DNA from 2 places in the Dorea sp. AM13-35 genome. Region 2 is predicted to be linked to the other one. Evidence: predicted binding sites of a transcription regulator. Region 2 holds the regulator's gene; the other holds the start of a gene.
The links. The regulator NrdR, encoded in region 2, represses ribonucleotide reductase genes. The targets are predictions, from matches to a motif close to CACAANATNTTGTG.
Positions count from the first base shown of each region.

Region 1: a site for NrdR is predicted at 7,317-7,330, ahead of nrdD (anaerobic ribonucleoside-triphosphate reductase). Genes of this name have one in related genera too.

Region 1 covers NZ_QUCZ01000003.1:204,256-213,277, forward strand. The annotation lists gene DW152_RS05285 (carbohydrate ABC transporter permease) at 1-199, opposite strand, end outside; gene DW152_RS05290 (ABC transporter substrate-binding protein) at 211-1,563, opposite strand; gene DW152_RS05295 (LacI family DNA-binding transcriptional regulator) at 1,785-2,819, shown strand; gene DW152_RS05300 (ATP-binding protein) at 2,899-4,050, opposite strand; gene DW152_RS05305 (tRNA threonylcarbamoyladenosine dehydratase) at 4,084-4,851, opposite strand; gene nrdD (anaerobic ribonucleoside-triphosphate reductase) at 5,055-7,244, opposite strand; gene DW152_RS05315 (metallophosphoesterase) at 7,412-8,602, opposite strand; gene DW152_RS05320 (DUF975 family protein) at 8,599-9,022, opposite strand, start outside.
Region 2 covers NZ_QUCZ01000004.1:93,023-102,044, forward strand. The annotation lists gene DW152_RS06135 (YbjQ family protein) at 1-112, opposite strand, end outside; gene dapB (4-hydroxy-tetrahydrodipicolinate reductase) at 250-1,050, opposite strand; gene arcC (carbamate kinase) at 1,218-2,147, shown strand; gene DW152_RS06150 (ferredoxin) at 2,209-2,394, shown strand; gene DW152_RS06155 (PRC-barrel domain-containing protein) at 2,564-2,803, shown strand; gene nrdR (transcriptional regulator NrdR) at 2,883-3,344, shown strand; gene truA (tRNA pseudouridine(38-40) synthase TruA) at 3,413-4,147, shown strand; gene DW152_RS06170 (exodeoxyribonuclease III) at 4,163-4,918, shown strand; gene DW152_RS06175 (TM1266 family iron-only hydrogenase system putative regulator) at 4,938-5,183, shown strand; gene DW152_RS06180 (PduL/EutD family phosphate acyltransferase) at 5,254-5,898, opposite strand; gene glnA (type I glutamate--ammonia ligase) at 6,146-7,477, shown strand; gene DW152_RS06190 (ANTAR domain-containing response regulator) at 7,525-8,073, shown strand; gene dapF (diaminopimelate epimerase) at 8,088-8,945, shown strand; gene DW152_RS06200 (LL-diaminopimelate aminotransferase) at 9,012-9,022, shown strand, end outside.

The DNA of each region.
Region 1 (9,022 bases), on a different contig from region 2:
TGCCAAATGCCTGTCGGAAATCATCATCCTTCAGGATCTGGAAATAATTGTCCAGTCCTACAAAATGTGTCAGTCCAGGGTTTAATGCCAGGAAATCAGTAAAACTGAATATCAAAGTCAGAATCATTGGCAAAAACAGAAATAAGGTTAACAGTATCAATGCCGGCCCGAAAAAAGCCATTCCCATAATGGATTCCATTCTTTTTCTCATTACTTTGTTTTATAACGCTTCAGCTTTGCGTCAATCCTTTCTACAGATTTATCCAACTGTTCTTTTGCATCGTATCCGCTCAGAACAGAATTTTCCAGTACTTGCTGAAATGATGTACTTACCTGCGGATAAGCAGGTGTCTTCGGTCTTGGATGACCGTATTTACTTAACTGATAATATAATTCTTTATAGTTCTTATCTTTTTTAAACACATCGATGGACTCGTATGCTTCATAAGTAGATGGGAAAGATTTTGATTTTTCCCACAGACGTTTTCCACTCTCTACGCCGCTCATCCATTTTACAAGTTCTGTTGCTCCTTTGATATGCTTTGTTTTGGAAGAAGCTGCAAATGCCCATGAACCGGTAGGTGCATATTGCTCTCCATTCCATTCATCTCCCACAACATACGGTGCCACACCAAAAGATACATCCGGATAACTGGTATACAATGTATTTACTTCCCATGCTCCATCAATTTTAAATGCCGCTCTTCCGCTCTCAAACAAAGAGTCGATCGGAACTTTCGACATATATTTCTGTTTCAATAATGTCTTAAAATAAGAAACTGTTTTTATATTCTGTTTAGAATTAAAAATTCCATCTACGGTAAGTCCTGTTTTGTCTGTCAGATCTCCGCCGTTTGACCAGAAAAACGGAGCATAATAATATATGGTAGCCTCACCCACCGGAAATGTCATGTCTAATGCATAACCATTTTTCTTATCCATAATCGGTTTCAGTTTTTTCAGAACTTCCAAAAACTGTGACTGCGTCCATGGATGATCTGCATCCGGCACCTGAATGCCCGCTTCGTCTAAAATTTCTTTATTATAATACAGCCCGACACTTGACTCCATCGCACCTAATGCATATAACTTATTGTTGTAAGTTCCCTGCTCAATGATCGATTTCAAATAAACACTTTTTTCTTTTTCTGTCATTTTTGCCAATGGCTGAATAATTCCGTTCTCTGCATAAGCCGCAATATTTGGCCCATCAACAGTAAGTACATCCGGAAGATCTCCAGACATAACCGATGCATTGATTTTATCTGAGTAGCCACCACCGCTATCATTTCTCGGAATAAATTCAATATCCGCAAAATATTTTCCATCATATGCCTTATTAAATGCATTCACTGCTTCTCTGTAGCATCGTCCCTCATCCGTATCTTCGATAGAATGCACCCATATGGACAAGTATTGTTCTCCTTTATCGTACCCTGCAATACTTCCTGGCTTCGGTGTACTCTTCTGACATCCGGTCAGACTGATCATCAGCACTCCGGCCATCAACGCAGCTATTATGCGTTTTTTCATATCTTTTTTGTCTCCTTTCCAGCTTTCCATTCAATCTATACTCCACTGTGTAACCGGTAAAGTAACCGGTTACTTTATAATCCAATAATACATCCGGGAAACCTGTTTGTCAATACTGTTCTACGCATTTATGTAACCGGTTACTTAACTGGTTATTTTACAATTGTATTGTATGCGGACTTCTGCTATACTAAGTGAAGATTTGATAATTGTTGATCATATTACCTACATATAAAGGAAGGTGTCTATATATGAGTGAAAAAAAGAAAAAAATTACTTTTAATGATATAGCAAGATATACGAATTTTTCCAAAACTACGATCTCCCGATATTTTAATAATCCAGATTCACTCACTCTGAAAAATCAGGAAATCATTGCCCAGGCTCTTATCGATCTGGACTATCAGGAAAATAAACTTGCAAAAGTCCTTGCAAATGGGAAAAGTGAATTTGTCGGCATTATGCTTCCAAATTTATTTTTGCATTATTACTCTGAAATGTTAAATCAAATTTTATCTACTTATGAAAAATTTGGATACAAGTTTCTTGTCTTTTCAACCGGAAAAGGATCCGAAGAAACCGAGCGCAAATATCTCCAGGAATTACTTGCTTATAAAATTGAGGGATTAATCGTATTAAGCCATACTATTCCTTCCAAGGAACTGGCTTCCTATCAAATCCCAATTGTTACAATCGAACGTGAGGATCAATATGTTAACAGCATCAACACAGATAACTATATGGGTGCTGTTCAGGCTACCAGTCTGCTTATCAAAAACGATTGCGAGATTTTGATTCACATTAATTCCCATGTTCCCACACAGATCCCTTCCTATGGCCGAATCAAAGGGTTCTGTGACACATGCGAACAATATAATATTCCGAATGAACTCATTCTTTCTGATTTAGGAAATACTTATGCCGAGACCACCCAGCGGATTGCTGATATTTTTTCTTCTATTGAGGGAAAATATCCAAATATAAGAAAAGGAATCTTTATGGCTAATGATACACATGCAAATATTTTTCTTAATTTACTCATGCGCAAATATGGACATTTCCCTGACGAATACCGTATTGTCGGATTTGATGATTCTCCAATTGCATCTGAAGCAATCATCCCTATCAGCACTGTAGGTCAGCAGATTGATAAAATTGCTTATGAAGCAATGGAATTACTTGTATCACAGATGAACGAGCAAAAAAAACGCAAGCCAAAACCACAGTCTGATATCATCCACAAAATGATTACACCGATTTTGATCCGCAGAGATACAACTTCTTAACTTTTCTTTTTCACTGAAAAAGACTGCACATTATAAAAACAGAGGGAACACGTACTTACTTTCCTGTTCCCTCTGTTTTTTATATTTCATCATAAGTGTCTAAGAAATTATGTTTCACTCCATCTTTCTTATATGCCACAATGGTATTTAAATTGACATTTTCTACGCTCTTGAAAATGTTGCCCTCGACGAACCGGTTCGTCTTTTTCAATTCGCTGATGAGATTCTTGATCTCGATCCGCTTGGACTGGTTCTCTTCATTGTTACATGTTGTACAAGTGTCTGTAAATTTACATGCACACTGAATAAAATGCAAATCGTTATAATCTCTCCATGCCTTGATGTCATCTTCACGCACAAGATAGAGTGGACGAATCAGCTCCATTCCCTCAAAATTTGTACTATGCAGTTTTGGCATCATCGTCTGGATCTGTCCGCTGTAAAGCATTCCCATCAGGATCGTCTCGATCACATCATCATAATGATGTCCCAGTGCGATCTTATTACATCCCATATCTTTTGCGAAATGATACAGATGTCCTCTGCGCATTCTCGCACAGAGATAGCACGGTGATTTCTCTACATTAAATACCGATTCAAAAATATCGGATTCAAAGATTGTGATCGGAATATTCAGTTTCTTCGCATTATCTTCAATAACCTTGCGATTCTCCGGGCTGTATCCCGGATCCATTACAAGAAACTTTACTTCAAAATCAAACTTGTTGTGTACTTTCAGTTCCTGAAAGCATTTCGCCATCAGCATCGAATCTTTTCCACCGGAAATACAGACTGCAATCTTATCTCCCGGTTTTACCAGTTCATACGTGTTGATCGCTTTTGTAAATTTAGACCAGATTTTTTTCTTGAATTTCTTGCGAAGGCTCTGCTCTACTTCCTTTGCTTTCTCATTATTCTGATCCTTATCCATCTCCTCTTTCATAACGTCCATCAGCCAGGCTACATAACCGCCTTCCAGGCTCTCTGCGTTATATCCTTCTTCTTCCAGCTCTTCTGCGATCTCTACGCTGATTTTTCCTCTGCTACAGCAAATAACCTGCTTTTTCTCCGGATCCAGCTCTTTATTTTTTAATTTTTTTTCAATCTCTTCCGGCTTTACCGCAATTGCTCCGGGAATTGCTCCGTGGGAAATCTCTACCTCACTGCGGATATCCAGAAGCTCATAACTGTCTTTTTCTAATTTTTTTAATTCCGCTATTGAAATACTCATCTTTGTATCACCAATTCTGCTTTCTTATCGAATCTATTTCTGTGTTTCTCCTGCAGCCAGGTCTTTTACCACTTCACCGGCAATAATAAGTCCTGCCACCGAAGGTACAAATGCCACACTTCCCGGAATATCTCTTCTCTCCGTGCACTTATGCTTTGCTCCCGGCGGGCAGATACAGTTGTGTCTGCAGCTGGTCGCCATATCTTCTTTCGGTCTGGTTGGCTGCTCTTCTGAATATACCACTTTCAGCTTCTTTACGCCACGTTTTTTCAGTTCCCGGCGCATAACTTTTGCAAGCGGGCATACTTTCGTCTTATAAATGTCTGCCACGCGGAACATACTGGCATCCAGTTTATTTCCGGCCCCCATACTGCTGATGATCGGCACATTTTTCTCCTTTGCCGCCATCACAAGTGCGATCTTTGCCGTTACCGTATCTACAGCATCGACGATATAATCATACTCTTCAAATGCGAAATCATCTGCATTTTCCGGCAGGAAGAAGCAGTCATGGATCGTCACTTTTGCATTCGGATTGATCTCCAGGATACGGTCACGCATCACTTTTGTCTTATATTTTCCAACAGTCTTTCTTGTCGCAATGATCTGACGGTTCAGGTTCGTCAGACATACTTTATCATCATCGATCAGATCAAATGCACCTACGCCGCTTCGCACCAGTGCCTCGCAGACGTAACCGCCCACGCCACCGATTCCAAATACCGCAACTCTGGCATTCGCAAGCCTGTCCATTGCTTCTTTTCCAAGTAATAATTCGGTTCTCGAAAATTGTGTCAGCATCTTCTTATCTTCTCCTTCTGCCGTACGAAACGTGTCTCACAGATTTTATCGCAATAATAGAACACGCTTTGTAAGTTTGTTACGCAAAACCAGCGGCTGCATTCCATGTCTCTCATGCATGCACCCGCCGGTCACTTCATATTCCCAGTAATTCAATAGGTTATATTATATATGGAGTTGTTCTTTTTGTCAATCTTTCCTTCTTACAGGTGAAGTACGCGGTCTTTGATTTCCTGTGTTCTTCCCTGATTCCAGAACTGTGTTCCGATATATCCACAGGTTCTTCTTGCTACACATAACTTATCCTGATCTCTGTTACCGCAGTTCGGACACTCCCAAATCAGTTTACCGTTTCCGTCTTCCTTGATCTGGATCTCACCGGTATAGCCGCAACATTCACAGTAATCGCTCTTCGTATTCAACTCAGCATACATGATATTCTCATAAATATACTGCATAACGGAGAGTACTGCCGGAATATTGTCCTGCATATCCGGTACTTCGATGTAGCTGATCGCTCCACCCGGAGACAACTTCTGGAATTCGGATTCGAATTTCAGTTTCTTAAATGCATCGATCTTCTCTGTTACATGTACGTGATAGCTGTTCGTAATATAATTCTTATCGGTTACGCCTTTGATGATTCCAAAACGTTTCTGTAAACATTTTGCAAATTTGTAAGTTGTAGATTCCATCGGTGTCCCGTATACGGAATAGCTGATGTGCTCTGCTTCTTTCCATTCTTTGCACTTATCATTCAGTTTCTGCATAACTTCCAGTGCAAACGGGCTTGCTTCCGGATCTGTATGGGATTTGCCAAGCATACGCATGCACATCTCATAAAGGCCCGCATATCCGAGAGAGATTGTTGAATATCCATTATAAAGCAGTCTGTCGATCGTCTCACCCTTCTTCAGTCTTGCCAGTGCACCATACTGCCACAGGATCGGCGCTACATCGGAAATCGTTCCGAGAAGACGCTCATGTCTGCAGCGGAGTGCCCGGTGGCACAACTCCAGACGTTCATCCAGAATCTTCCAGAATTTATCCATATCTCCATTGGAAGAACATGCCACATCTACAAGATTGATCGTTACAACTCCCTGATTGAAACGTCCATAGAACTTATGGCTTCCGTCCGGATTTCTCTGCTCGTCCTCAACTGTCAAAAATGAACGGCAGCCCATACACGGGTAAACTTCTCCCTGCTTCAGCTCACGCATCATCTTAGCGGAAATATAATCCGGTACCATACGTTTTGCTGTACATTCTGCTGCCAGCTTGGTCAGTTCCCAGTACTTGGAACCTTCTGTAATATTATCTTCATCCAATACATAGATCAATTTCGGGAATGCCGGAGTGATCCATACACCTTTTTCATTCTTAACGCCCTGCATTCTCTGTCTCATCACTTCTTCAATGATCATAGCAAGGTCATCTCTTAACTGTCCGTCTTCTACTTCATCCAGATACATAAATACGGTTACAAACGGCGCCTGTCCATTACAGGTCATCAGTGTGATAAGCTGATACTGGATCGTCTGGATTCCGCTCTTTACTTCATCGCGGAGTCTGCGTTCTGTAATCTTGTCAATGATTTCCGGATCCATGCTCTCGCCACATTCTTGTCTCTCAGCGATAACATTCTTACGGAGTTTCTGTCTGCTGATATCTACAAACGGTGCCAGATGTGCCAGTGTAAAAGACTGTCCGCCATACTGGTTACTTGCCACCTGTGCCACGATCTGGGTCGTTACATTACATGCTGTAAAAAAGCTATGCGGCTTCTCGATCAGCGTCTCACTGATCACTGTACCATTCTGCAACATATCCTGTAAATTGATCAGATCACAGTTATGTTCTTTCTGTGCAAAATAATCAGAATCATGGAAGTGGATGATTCCTGCTTCGTGCGCCTGCACAATCTCTTCCGGAAGGAGCAGACGTCTGGATAAGTCTTTGCTGACTTCTCCTGCCATGTAATCTCTCTGTGTAGAATTGATCACAGGATTCTTGTTGGAATTCTCTTGATTTACTTCTTCATTCATGTGCTCGATCAGTGCGAGGATTCCATTATCTGTTGTATTTGATTTTCTGGTAAGCTCTCTCTTATAACGATAACGCACATACTTCTGTGCGACTTCATATCCACGCATCTCCATGATGCCGGTCTCTACCATATCCTGAATATCTTCTACATTCACGGCATGGCGATATTCGTTCACTTTCTGACCGATTGTATCTGCCACTGCAAGAATCTGATATTCATTCAACTGATGGATCCGTTCTACCTCTTTGTTTGCAGATTTGATCGCATTTATGATCTTATCAAGCTGGAACGGTACTTCCTCTCCGTTTCGTTTGATCACATGATTTTTCACTTGAATTCCCATAATCCCCTTGATTTCTCCTTTTTTAGCATTCTTTTTTTATAACAAAATATAGATATTTTTAACTTGTCATTACACAATATGTTGTGTCTTTTACTATCATACACCAATTCAGAGCGAAAAGAAAGAGAAAGTTTTACTTTTTTGCAATTCCCTTTCTCTCTTTCTCTCTAATTGAATTTTATCTTAATCCGGCAGATCTCACTCTTCGTACCCACTCTCATATCCGGTCCGAATACGCCAAGCCCGGAAGTCACGATATTATGCATCTTTCCCTTTTTCAGATAGCCATAGGAGTTCTCCCACATCATGTCCGTAACCAAGTTCCCCGGGAACATCTGGCCATCATGTGTATGTCCACACAGATCCAGATCCACTCCCGCATCTGCCAGTTCTTTTAATTCTCTCGGTTCATGATCCACTACAAGAATTGGTTTCTTCTGATCCATTTCCTTCACCAGTTCTTTCGGAAGCTTTCTCTTCCTGATCCCTCTTCCCGGACGTTCATAATCAGCTCTTCCGAACAGATAAAAAGCATTGTCGATCTCGACTGCTTCATCCCGAAGCAGATGAATATTTGATTTCTCCAAAAATGTATCCATCCGCGGATCGCTCATCTTCTTCCCTTTTCTCGGAAATGTAAATCCTGCCAGAATCTTCTCCTGTATATCATGGTTGCCGTAACATGCATAGACACCATACCTGCTCTTGATCGATCTTAATATCTTCTCCAGGCGCTCCGGATTATCCAATGCCTCATATTCATTGTCAAAAATATCTCCCGCGATCACTACAAGATCCGGTTTTGACGCATTGATCTTCTCCACCATCCGCTGCATATGGCTGCTGCCGATGCTGTATCCCAGATGGAAATCAGCCACAAGAACAAGATTCAGTTCCTTCCGATTCCCTGCTTTCTTTGATATCTTTACCTGATAATCTGTCGTTACGATATGACGTGCACCATAGATCCCGGCGGCACTGAATGCCAGAATCACTGCCAGACATATACTGCCCACGATAACATGTCCTTTTCTTGAAAAAAGTCTTTCCTTTTTCGGAAATGACACATGTTTCAGAATGAGTCTTATAAGATCTGCTACAAGAACTGTAAGCAAGATATATAATAACACACCCAGCCAGTAATTGCCAATCCCTTTCAGCACTCTTTGTAACATCGACGGCGGTACAAGGAATCCAAAAAGCAGGCTTAGCGCCAGAAAAACGTACACTGTGACGAGCAGTCCCCTGAGAAAAAAATTTTTTGTCACATCGTGACAGGCTGCAAGCCAGTGCAGCATGCGCCAGAGTATATATCCGCATAATAACAGATACAGCGGAGCCAGATATAATGCGATCATTGTTTTACTACCTTCCCTTCTTTTTCATATGTCCGGACGGCTGTCGTCCTCATTTTGCTGATTCCTTTCCCCTCATTCGGATGACGTACCGACCACATCTGATCTGCGCCAAACAATACTAACAACAGCACACATAACGCAATCAGACGTCGCATCGGAAGCCTGCGGATCAGATTGTCTAAAAATGGCGCCAGTACATATACCATTACAACGCCTCCGATTCCAAATGTCAAAAGCCCTTCTGCACAGATCCTTCCGTTAAGATTCAGAAAATATCCATGATAATCCCACCATCGCTTGCCATGCGTTATAATCTCTAGGAAATAAGATGTATAATATTCTATAAATCCACACAAGGCTACCGCTGCAATAAATTCTGCCACAGGTTTTCTGCGCAGACGGTTCAGCAACAATAAAATC
Region 2 (9,022 bases):
AGCTGTTTACAAGGTCTTTTCCAAAATGTACAGACTGGATCATATTTCCTTTTACAAGTCCGATCATTTCAAATTTCTTTCCGGTTATATAATCTGTGTTTACTAATATCATAAATAAAATCCTTTCTGATTAATGTTAAGATGTTAGGGGAAAATCCTGACATCTTGTTAATTAAATTGTCAAAGTAGTTACGGATGACCTATGGCAGTCGTTATTACAGATAAACCGCCAGACTGACCCGAGCCGGACTAGCTCAGATGCAGGACATCCTTAATGGTATAATATCCAGGACCTTTATTAGCAAGATACGCTGCGCAGTCGCAGGCGCCTCTTGCGAAACATTCCCAGTTGTAGCAGTGGTGAGTGATTTCCAGACGTTCTCCCATGCCACCAAAGAATACAGTGTGGCTACTTGGAATATTGCCGGCGCGCAGAGAATGATAACCGATTGTTCCAGGTTCTCGCGGAGAAACTCCTTCCCTGCCGTATACAGCGATATCGGATAATTCTTTGCCAAGTGCATGTGCCATGGTCTCACCCATTTCTTTGGAAGTACCGCTCGGTGCATCTTTCTTCCACTGATCATGCATCTCAAGAATCTCAATGTCCAGTTCTTCCCCAACTGTCTTTGTGATAAATTCCAGAACTTTATTCATGACATTGACGAGTTTGGAAGTGTTGGCTGCATAGAGCATTGGAATAGAAGAAGCAGCATCTTCAAAACGTTTCATCTCTTCGTCGGAGAAACCGGTAGAACCGCAGACCAGACCTTTTTTATGTCTGATGGCAAGATCCAGAACTTCCATAGCCATCTCTTTAGTAGAAAAATCGATGATCACATCGCATTTGTCAATAACGGATTCGAGATCATCTACAACCGGAACGTGCAGTTCTTTTCCGACCATTGCGACAGTTCCGAGATCTGTTCCGATGTAATCGCGCCCTTTTGGACCGATACCGGCAACCAGTTCCATGTCATCACGGGAGGCTGCAACCTGTGTGATCAATTTGCCCATTTTCCCTCTTGGGGCTGTTACGATAACTTTCATAAATGTAAACTCCTTTCGTATACGTTTTCAACACGTACCGGGAAATCCCTTTTAATAATTTCAGTTTACCACAAAAGACGAGCAGGAGTTGCATTTTTTTCAGAAAGAGGCTATAATTCTTTTTATAATCTTGAGAGGAAATTTACAGAAAATAAGAGGTATAGAGCATGAAGAAAAGAGTAGTCGTTGCGCTGGGACATCGTGCCCTTGGTACGACCTTGCCGGAGCAGCAGGAAGCAGTTAAGAAAACATCAAAAGTAATCGCGGATCTGATCGAGGACGGATATCAGGTTGCCATTACACACAGCAACGCACCGCAGGTAGGTATGATCCATACAGCGATGAACGAATTTGGAAAAGTACACGAGAACTATACAGCGGCGCCAATGTCTGTATGTTCTGCCATGAGCCAGGGCTATATCGGATATGACCTTCAGAATGCGATTCGCGAGGAACTTTTAAACAGAGGCATTTACAGAACAGTCAGCACGATCCTGACACAGGTAGTTGTGGATCCATATGATGAAGCATTCTATACACCGACCAAGATCCTTGGACGTTATATGAATGTGGAAGAAGCAAATGAGGAGCGTAAGAAGGGTAATTATGTAGTAGAGGAACCAGGCAAAGGGTTCCGCCGCATCGTGTCTGCACCGAATCCGGTACGCATTGTAGAGATTGATGCGATCAAGGCTCTTCTGGATGCAGATCAGATTGTTATTGCGTGCGGTGGTGGTGGTATTCCGGTTCTGGAACAGGATAACCATTTGAAAGGTGCAAGCGCTGTCATTGAGAAGGATCTGACTGCCGGAAAGATGGCAGAGGATACACAGGCAGACGAGCTGATCATTCTGACGAGTGTAGATCAGGTGAAAATTAATCTCGGACGTGACAATGAAGAAGCACTGGGCGAGATTTCCGTAGAAAATGCGAAGAAATATATGGAAGAGGGACATTTCGGAGAGTATAATATGCTTCCGAAGTTAAGTGCTTCTGTTTCTTTCATTGAAAAAGGAGAAGGAAGAAGCGCACTCATTACTTCTTTTGATAAGCTTGGCGAAGCTTTAAAAGGAAAGACAGGAACTAAGATTTCTTAAGAAATTCGTTTAAAATGTCTGCAATCTGGTTATACTACCGGAAAAATGAAGGAGGTAACCGATGAAGGCAAGAGTGATGGATGGCTGCATTTCCTGCGGTGCATGTGTGACAACGTGCCCGGAAGTATTCTCGTTTGATGAAGATGGACTTGCGGAAGCATGTGGAGAAGTTGCATCGGAATATGAAGAAGCAGCAAAAGAAGCAAGAGATGACTGTCCGGTATCTGTGATTGATATTGTGGAGTAATAAAATGCGAAGATAAACTGGGGTATGGTGAAGAACTGTACTCCTGTTTTTGTTTATCGGGAAAGAACTTTCCTTATATATAAAAACGCTCCACCAGATGTGCACCTGTACGAATAAGCAGCGTGCTGCATATAATAAATATAAGAATAATACGAGTGGAAGTGTCAGTGTGCGTTTCAGTGAATTTCAGGAAAAAGAAGTGATCAATGCGTGTGACTGTTGCAAACTTGGATATGTAGAAGATCTGGTCATAGATGAGAAAAAAGGAAAAATTGAAGCAATCATTATACCAAAAGGGCGGGGGATCTGTAATTTTTTCTGTGAGGATGGAGAATACATCATTCCATTTGCCTGTATTAAACGGATTGGACCGGATATTATTCTGATTGAAATGCATGAAGAAAAGTAAAATGTTTCTTTTGATGTTTGACTTCTCTAAGAGCAACCGATATACTAAAAGATAGAATGTATGAAAGGAATTTAGTGTGATGAAATGTCCATATTGTGGTAATTCAGATACAAGAGTTATAGATTCAAGACCGGCGGAAGAAGGCAATTCTATCCGCAGACGCAGATCCTGTGATGCATGCGGGAAACGTTTCACGACTTATGAAAAGATAGAGACGATTCCGCTGATCATTATTAAAAAGGATGATAACAGAGAACAGTATGACCGAGGCAAGATTGAAAGAGGAATTTTAAGAGCTTGTTATAAACGTCCGGTATCGGCGGCAAGGATCCAGAAGACAGTGGAAGCTGTGGAGACACAGGTGTTCAGTCTGGAAGAGAAAGAGATTGCAAGCAGTACGATCGGTGAGATCGTTATGGATGCGCTGAAAGATCTGGACGAAGTTGCATATGTAAGATTCGCATCTGTATATAGGGAGTTTAAGGATGTGAATACATTTATGGATGAATTGAAGAAGATTCTGGATGGACAGGAACAATAAAGTTTTACAATATTCTGTACAGGATATAATATAGTGAGATGAGTACAAATAGACAGGGTGATTAGACTATGAGAACATATAAATTAACGATTTCCTATGATGGAAGCAGGTATCAGGGATGGCAGCGGCAGGCGACGACAGACAATACGATCCAGTTTGTACTGGAATGGAGCATTGGCAAATTAGTCGGATACCGCGTGCGTGTAGACGGTTCGGGGAGAACAGACGCCGGAGTACATGCAAGAGGTCAGGTGGCAAGTGTGAAGCTTTCCAAATTGTATGATCCACAGGAGATGAAGGATTCGTTGAACCGTTATCTCCCGGAGGATATCCGTATCGTGAAGGTGGAACTGGTGCGAAATGGATTTCATGCCAGAAAAAGTGCCAAAGGCAAGAAATATGAATATTATATTGACTGCAGAGAAAAACCGGATGTATTTTCCAGAAGATACTGCTATCATTATCCGGAAAAATTAGATATAGAAGCGATGCGTGAGGCCGTGCCATATCTGCTGGGACCGAAGAACTTTACAAGTTTTACGGATGATAAGGATTGCAAAGATCCGATCCGCAAGATCACCAATATCAAGATTGTAAGTTCCGGTGAGAAGGTGCGTATCACTTTCTATGGAACTGGATTCTTATATCATATGGCACGTATCTTGACAGGTACTTTGCTGGAAATCGGTACCGGCAAGCGTGAGGCATCGATGCTTCCGGTTGTGATTGCGGCAGAAGACAGAAGCCTTGCCGGATTTCTCGCGCCAGCCAGAGGTCTGTTTTTAAGAAAAGTGTATTATTAGAAGGAAAACGAACAGATGAAATGTATATCATGGAATGTAAATGGAATTCGTGCCTGCGTAAAGAAAGGATTTCTTGATTTCTTCAAAGAAGCGGATGCAGATATTTTCTGTATTCAGGAAACGAAGATGCAGGAAGGACAATTAGATCTGGAGCTGGATGGATACGAACAGTACTGGAATTATGCCGTGAAGAAAGGTTATTCCGGAACGGCGGTATTTACAAAAGAAAGGCCCCTTGCTGTTACTTATGGCATGGCAATTGAAGAACACGATCAGGAAGGCCGTGTAATCACACTGGAGTATGAGGATTTTTATTTTGTGACAGTGTATACGCCGAATTCACAGAGCGAACTGGCAAGACTGGATTACAGAATGACATGGGAAGATGATTTTCTCGCTTATCTGAAAGGGCTGGAAGAGAAGAAACCAGTGGTTTTCTGTGGGGATCTGAATGTTGCACACAAAGAGATCGACTTGAAGAATCCGAAGACGAACCGTAAGAATGCCGGATTTACAGATGAAGAACGTGGAAAATTCACAGACCTTCTTGCAGCAGGATTTACAGATACATTCCGTTATCTGTATCCGGATGTGGAAGGAATTTATTCTTGGTGGTCTTACCGTTTCAGCGCAAGGGCAAAGAATGCAGGATGGAGAATTGACTATTTTTGTGTATCGGACTGCCTGAAGGATAAGATTGAAGATGCGAAGATCCTGACCGACGTTATGGGATCGGATCATTGCCCAATCGAACTGGACATTGCATTATAGTGAAGAGAGGAAGAGACGGATGGATAGTCGTGTATCTGTAATCAGCATTATTATAAAAGATGAAGAGGCAGCAGTAACGGTGAATGAACTGCTTCACGAATTTAGAAATTATATTGTCGGAAGAATGGGCATTCCGTACCGGCAGAGAGAAGTGTCGATCATCAGTGTGGTGCTGGACGCGCCGGGAGATGTGACAAGCTCTCTTTCCGGAAAACTTGGAATGTTAAAAGGAGTCAGTGCAAAGACACTGACTGCAAAGTTGTAAACACGACGATTTGAAAATTAGAAATATTTAGAATGCAGTGATGGAATAATAAAAAGAGCGGAATCACCGGCTACAGCCGGTTGATTCCGCTTTGTAATTCGTCTGCCCATTTCTGAAGATTGTATGTACGTCCGCCAAATAATTTTAAGATGACACCGGTTGGGTGTTCATGTCCGGCAAATGCATTTGCTTCGTCTGTATCGACGTGCATGGCGAGTGCAAAGTCCGGGTGTACACGGACAACAACATCAGCAAAGATCAGAGAGCGTTCAAAACTCTCCATAATGACGAACACTTCATCTTTGTCTTTGACATTTAACTGGACTGCCTGCACTGGAGTCATGTGGATATGGCGCTTTGCAACAATCACACCGTGATCGAGTTCAATCTCACCGGCAGGACCGAGCAGCGTGCAGCCGGGTGTGCCCTTCGTATCGCCGGATTGACGGATGATGCCCGGAATGCCGAGCTTTCGTGAATCAGTCATGGAAATCTCCACCTGTGTCTCATTACGGAAAGGTCCAAGCAGAGCAACATTTTCAAATGTTCCTTTCGGACCTTTGATCGTAACGCGTTCTTCACAGGCATACTGACCAGGCTGGCTCAGATCTACCCGGTGGGTGATCGTTTTCCCTTTCCCAAATAAGTGTTCAAAATCTTCCTGGCACATATGGATGTGTCTTGCGCTTGTTTCGATTGGTATTGCAAGTCCCATAGTATCTGAGCCTCCTTCTATTATCTGCATTAATTTTTATTCATAGCCATTTTCTGAAAACCTTATTAGAAATATTGTAACAGAGTGCGTTCGGTTTTTCAATCAAAAGTATCAACAACGACATTTTTCGTTGACAAAGAGGGCTTTTTTTTCTATAATTTTTAACGAGGTAAAGCAATGGCGTTTTCATCTAAGGCATGAGAACGCCCATTTTTACATACAGCAGTAAATGCAGGAGGTGCATATAATGAATAATTATACGCGTGAAGATATTTTACAGATGGTAGAAGAAGAGGATGTGGGATTCATCCGGCTGCAGTTTACCGATATTTTCGGAACATTGAAAAATGTAGCGATCACTACCAGCCAGTTGGAGAAAGCGCTGAATAACCAGTGCATGTTTGATGGCTCTTCCATTGAAGGCTTTGCAAGGGTGGAAGATTCGGATATGTATCTTTATCCGGATCTGAATACATTTGAGATTTTTCCGTGGAGGCCGCAGCAGGGTAAAGTTGCAAGACTGATCTGCGAGGTGCATAAAGCAGACGGAACACCATTTGAGAGCGATCCGAGATATGTACTGAAGAAAGTGATCGAAGAGGCAAAAGAGATGGGATATCAGTTTAACGTCGGGCCGGAATGTGAATTTTTCTTATTCCATATGGATGATGACAGTGTACCGACAACGATTTCCCATGAGCGAGCCACATATTTTGACCTTGGACCATTAGATTTCGGTGAAAATGCGAGACGTGACATGGTATTGACAATGGAGGATATGGGATTTGTCATCGAGGCATCTCACCACGAGATGTCGCCGGCACAGCATGAGATTGATTTCCAATATGACGAGGCGTTGTCTGCGGCAGACAATATCATGACATTCAAACTGGTTGTCAAGACGATTGCCAAGAGACACGGTCTGCATGCATCCTTTATGCCAAAACCGAAGTACGGAGAGAATGGTTCCGGCATGCATACGAACATGTCATTAAGCCGGGATGGTGTGAATGTATTTTCAGACAGTTCAGATGAGAAAGGGCTGAGTAAAGAAGCTTATTATTTCATCGGTGGAATTATGAAACATATCAAAGCGCTGACCTTTATTACGAATCCGATCGTGAATTCATATAAGCGTCTTGTGCCGGGATTTGAAGCACCGGTATATATTGCATGGTCAGCCAAGAACAGAACGCCATTGATCCGGATCCCGACGGCGCCGGAGGGGGAGGAGAGAATCGAGCTTCGCAGTCCTGATCCGTCAGCCAATCCATATCTGGCATTTGCAGTATGCCTTGCCGCTGGACTGGACGGAATCCGCAACAAGATCATGCCGCCAAAAAGCATTGACTGCAATATTTTTGAGATGACGGAAGAAGAGCGGGCGGCAGCTGGCGCAGAACTTCTGCCGAGAACGCTTCTGGAAGCAGCACAGGCATTTGAAGAGGACACTTATATTAAAAATGTGCTTGGCGATGATCTGACGGAAAAATATATCAAAGTGAAGACGGAAGAGTACATGAATTATCGTAATCAGGTGACAGACTGGGAAATCACAAAGTACCTGCATGTCATTTAGGCACCCTTAGTAAGAATAAAAATGAGACGACTAAAGGAGGTGTCAGCATGATAGGTATTATTGTAGTATTTCCAAAGAAGGAAAATGCAATTAATATCCGGAATCTGCTGGTGCGAAATGGAGTAAATGTTACCGGAGTGGCGACAACGGGGGCACAGGCAATGCATTATGCGGATACTGTGGATGAAGGAATTGTCGTGTGTGGTTACAAATTAAAAGATATGATGTATACGGATCTCAGAGAATATCTTCCGGAAAATTTTGATATGCTGCTTGTCGCGTCGCAGGATAAATGGAGTGACGGACTGGTGCGGGGCGTGATGGGATTGTCGATGCCGATTAAAGTGTATGATCTGATGAATACGATCGAGATGATGCTGACCGATATTGACAGGCGCAGACGGAAACGCAAGAAGCAGTTAAAAAACCGTGATCCGAAGCAGCAAGAGACAGTCAGAAAGGCAAAAGAACTGCTGATGGCACGTAACAATATGACGGAAGAAGAGGCACACAGATATTTGCAGAAAAGCAGTATGGACAGTGGAACAAACATGGTAGAGACAGCAGAGATGGTATTGAGCATTATGTCAGAGTAGAGGAGATATAGAAGATGGAATTTACAAAAATGCAGGGGTTGGGCAATGATTATGTCTATGTAAACTGCTTGAAAGAAACAATTAAGAATCCGGCGGAAGTATCGAAGTTTGTCAGTGACAGACATTTTGGAATCGGTTCGGACGGGTTGATTATGATCTGTCCGTCCAAGGTGGCAGATTTTGAAATGCGGATGTATAATGCAGATGGTTCCAGAGGTGAAATGTGCGGAAATGGCATCCGCTGTGTTGCTAAATATGTATATGATTACGGTCTTACCGATAAGACGAGCATTTCCGTGGAGACACTTGGCGGGATCAAATATCTGGATCTGACTGTGGAAGATGGCAAAGTAAGCCTTGTGAAAGTTGATATGGGAAGTCCGCGCCTTGCGCCATCCCAGATTCCGATCGTGCCGGAGAATCCGGAAGATACAAGAATCATTGATGCCCCGCTTGAAGTAGAGGGGAAGATATATTATATGACAGGAGTTTCCATGGGCAATCCGCATACAGTGGTTTATGTAGACGATGTAAAAGGATTGGATCTTTTGAAAATAGGTCCGTCTTTTGAAAATCATAAACGGTTCCCGGAGCGTATCAATACAGAATTTGCACATGTACTGGACCGTAAAACGGTAGAGATGCGTGTGTGGGAGCGTGGTTCCGGTGAAACACTTGCCTGTGGAACAGGTGCTTGCGCTGTTGCAGTAGCCAGCATTTTAAACGGGTTGACAGAGGATCGGGTAACCGTAAAACTACTGGGAGGCGATCTGCTCATTGAATGGGATAAAGAAGCAGATAAAGTCTATATGACCGGACCTGCAAAGGTTGTATTTGACGGAGAGATCGATCTTACAGATATTGATGTATAATGCGTCACACATTGAATTCCAGAAACAACAAAACAATCAGTAAAGTCATAAACAGGAGGAAGAAAGATGTTTAAAGT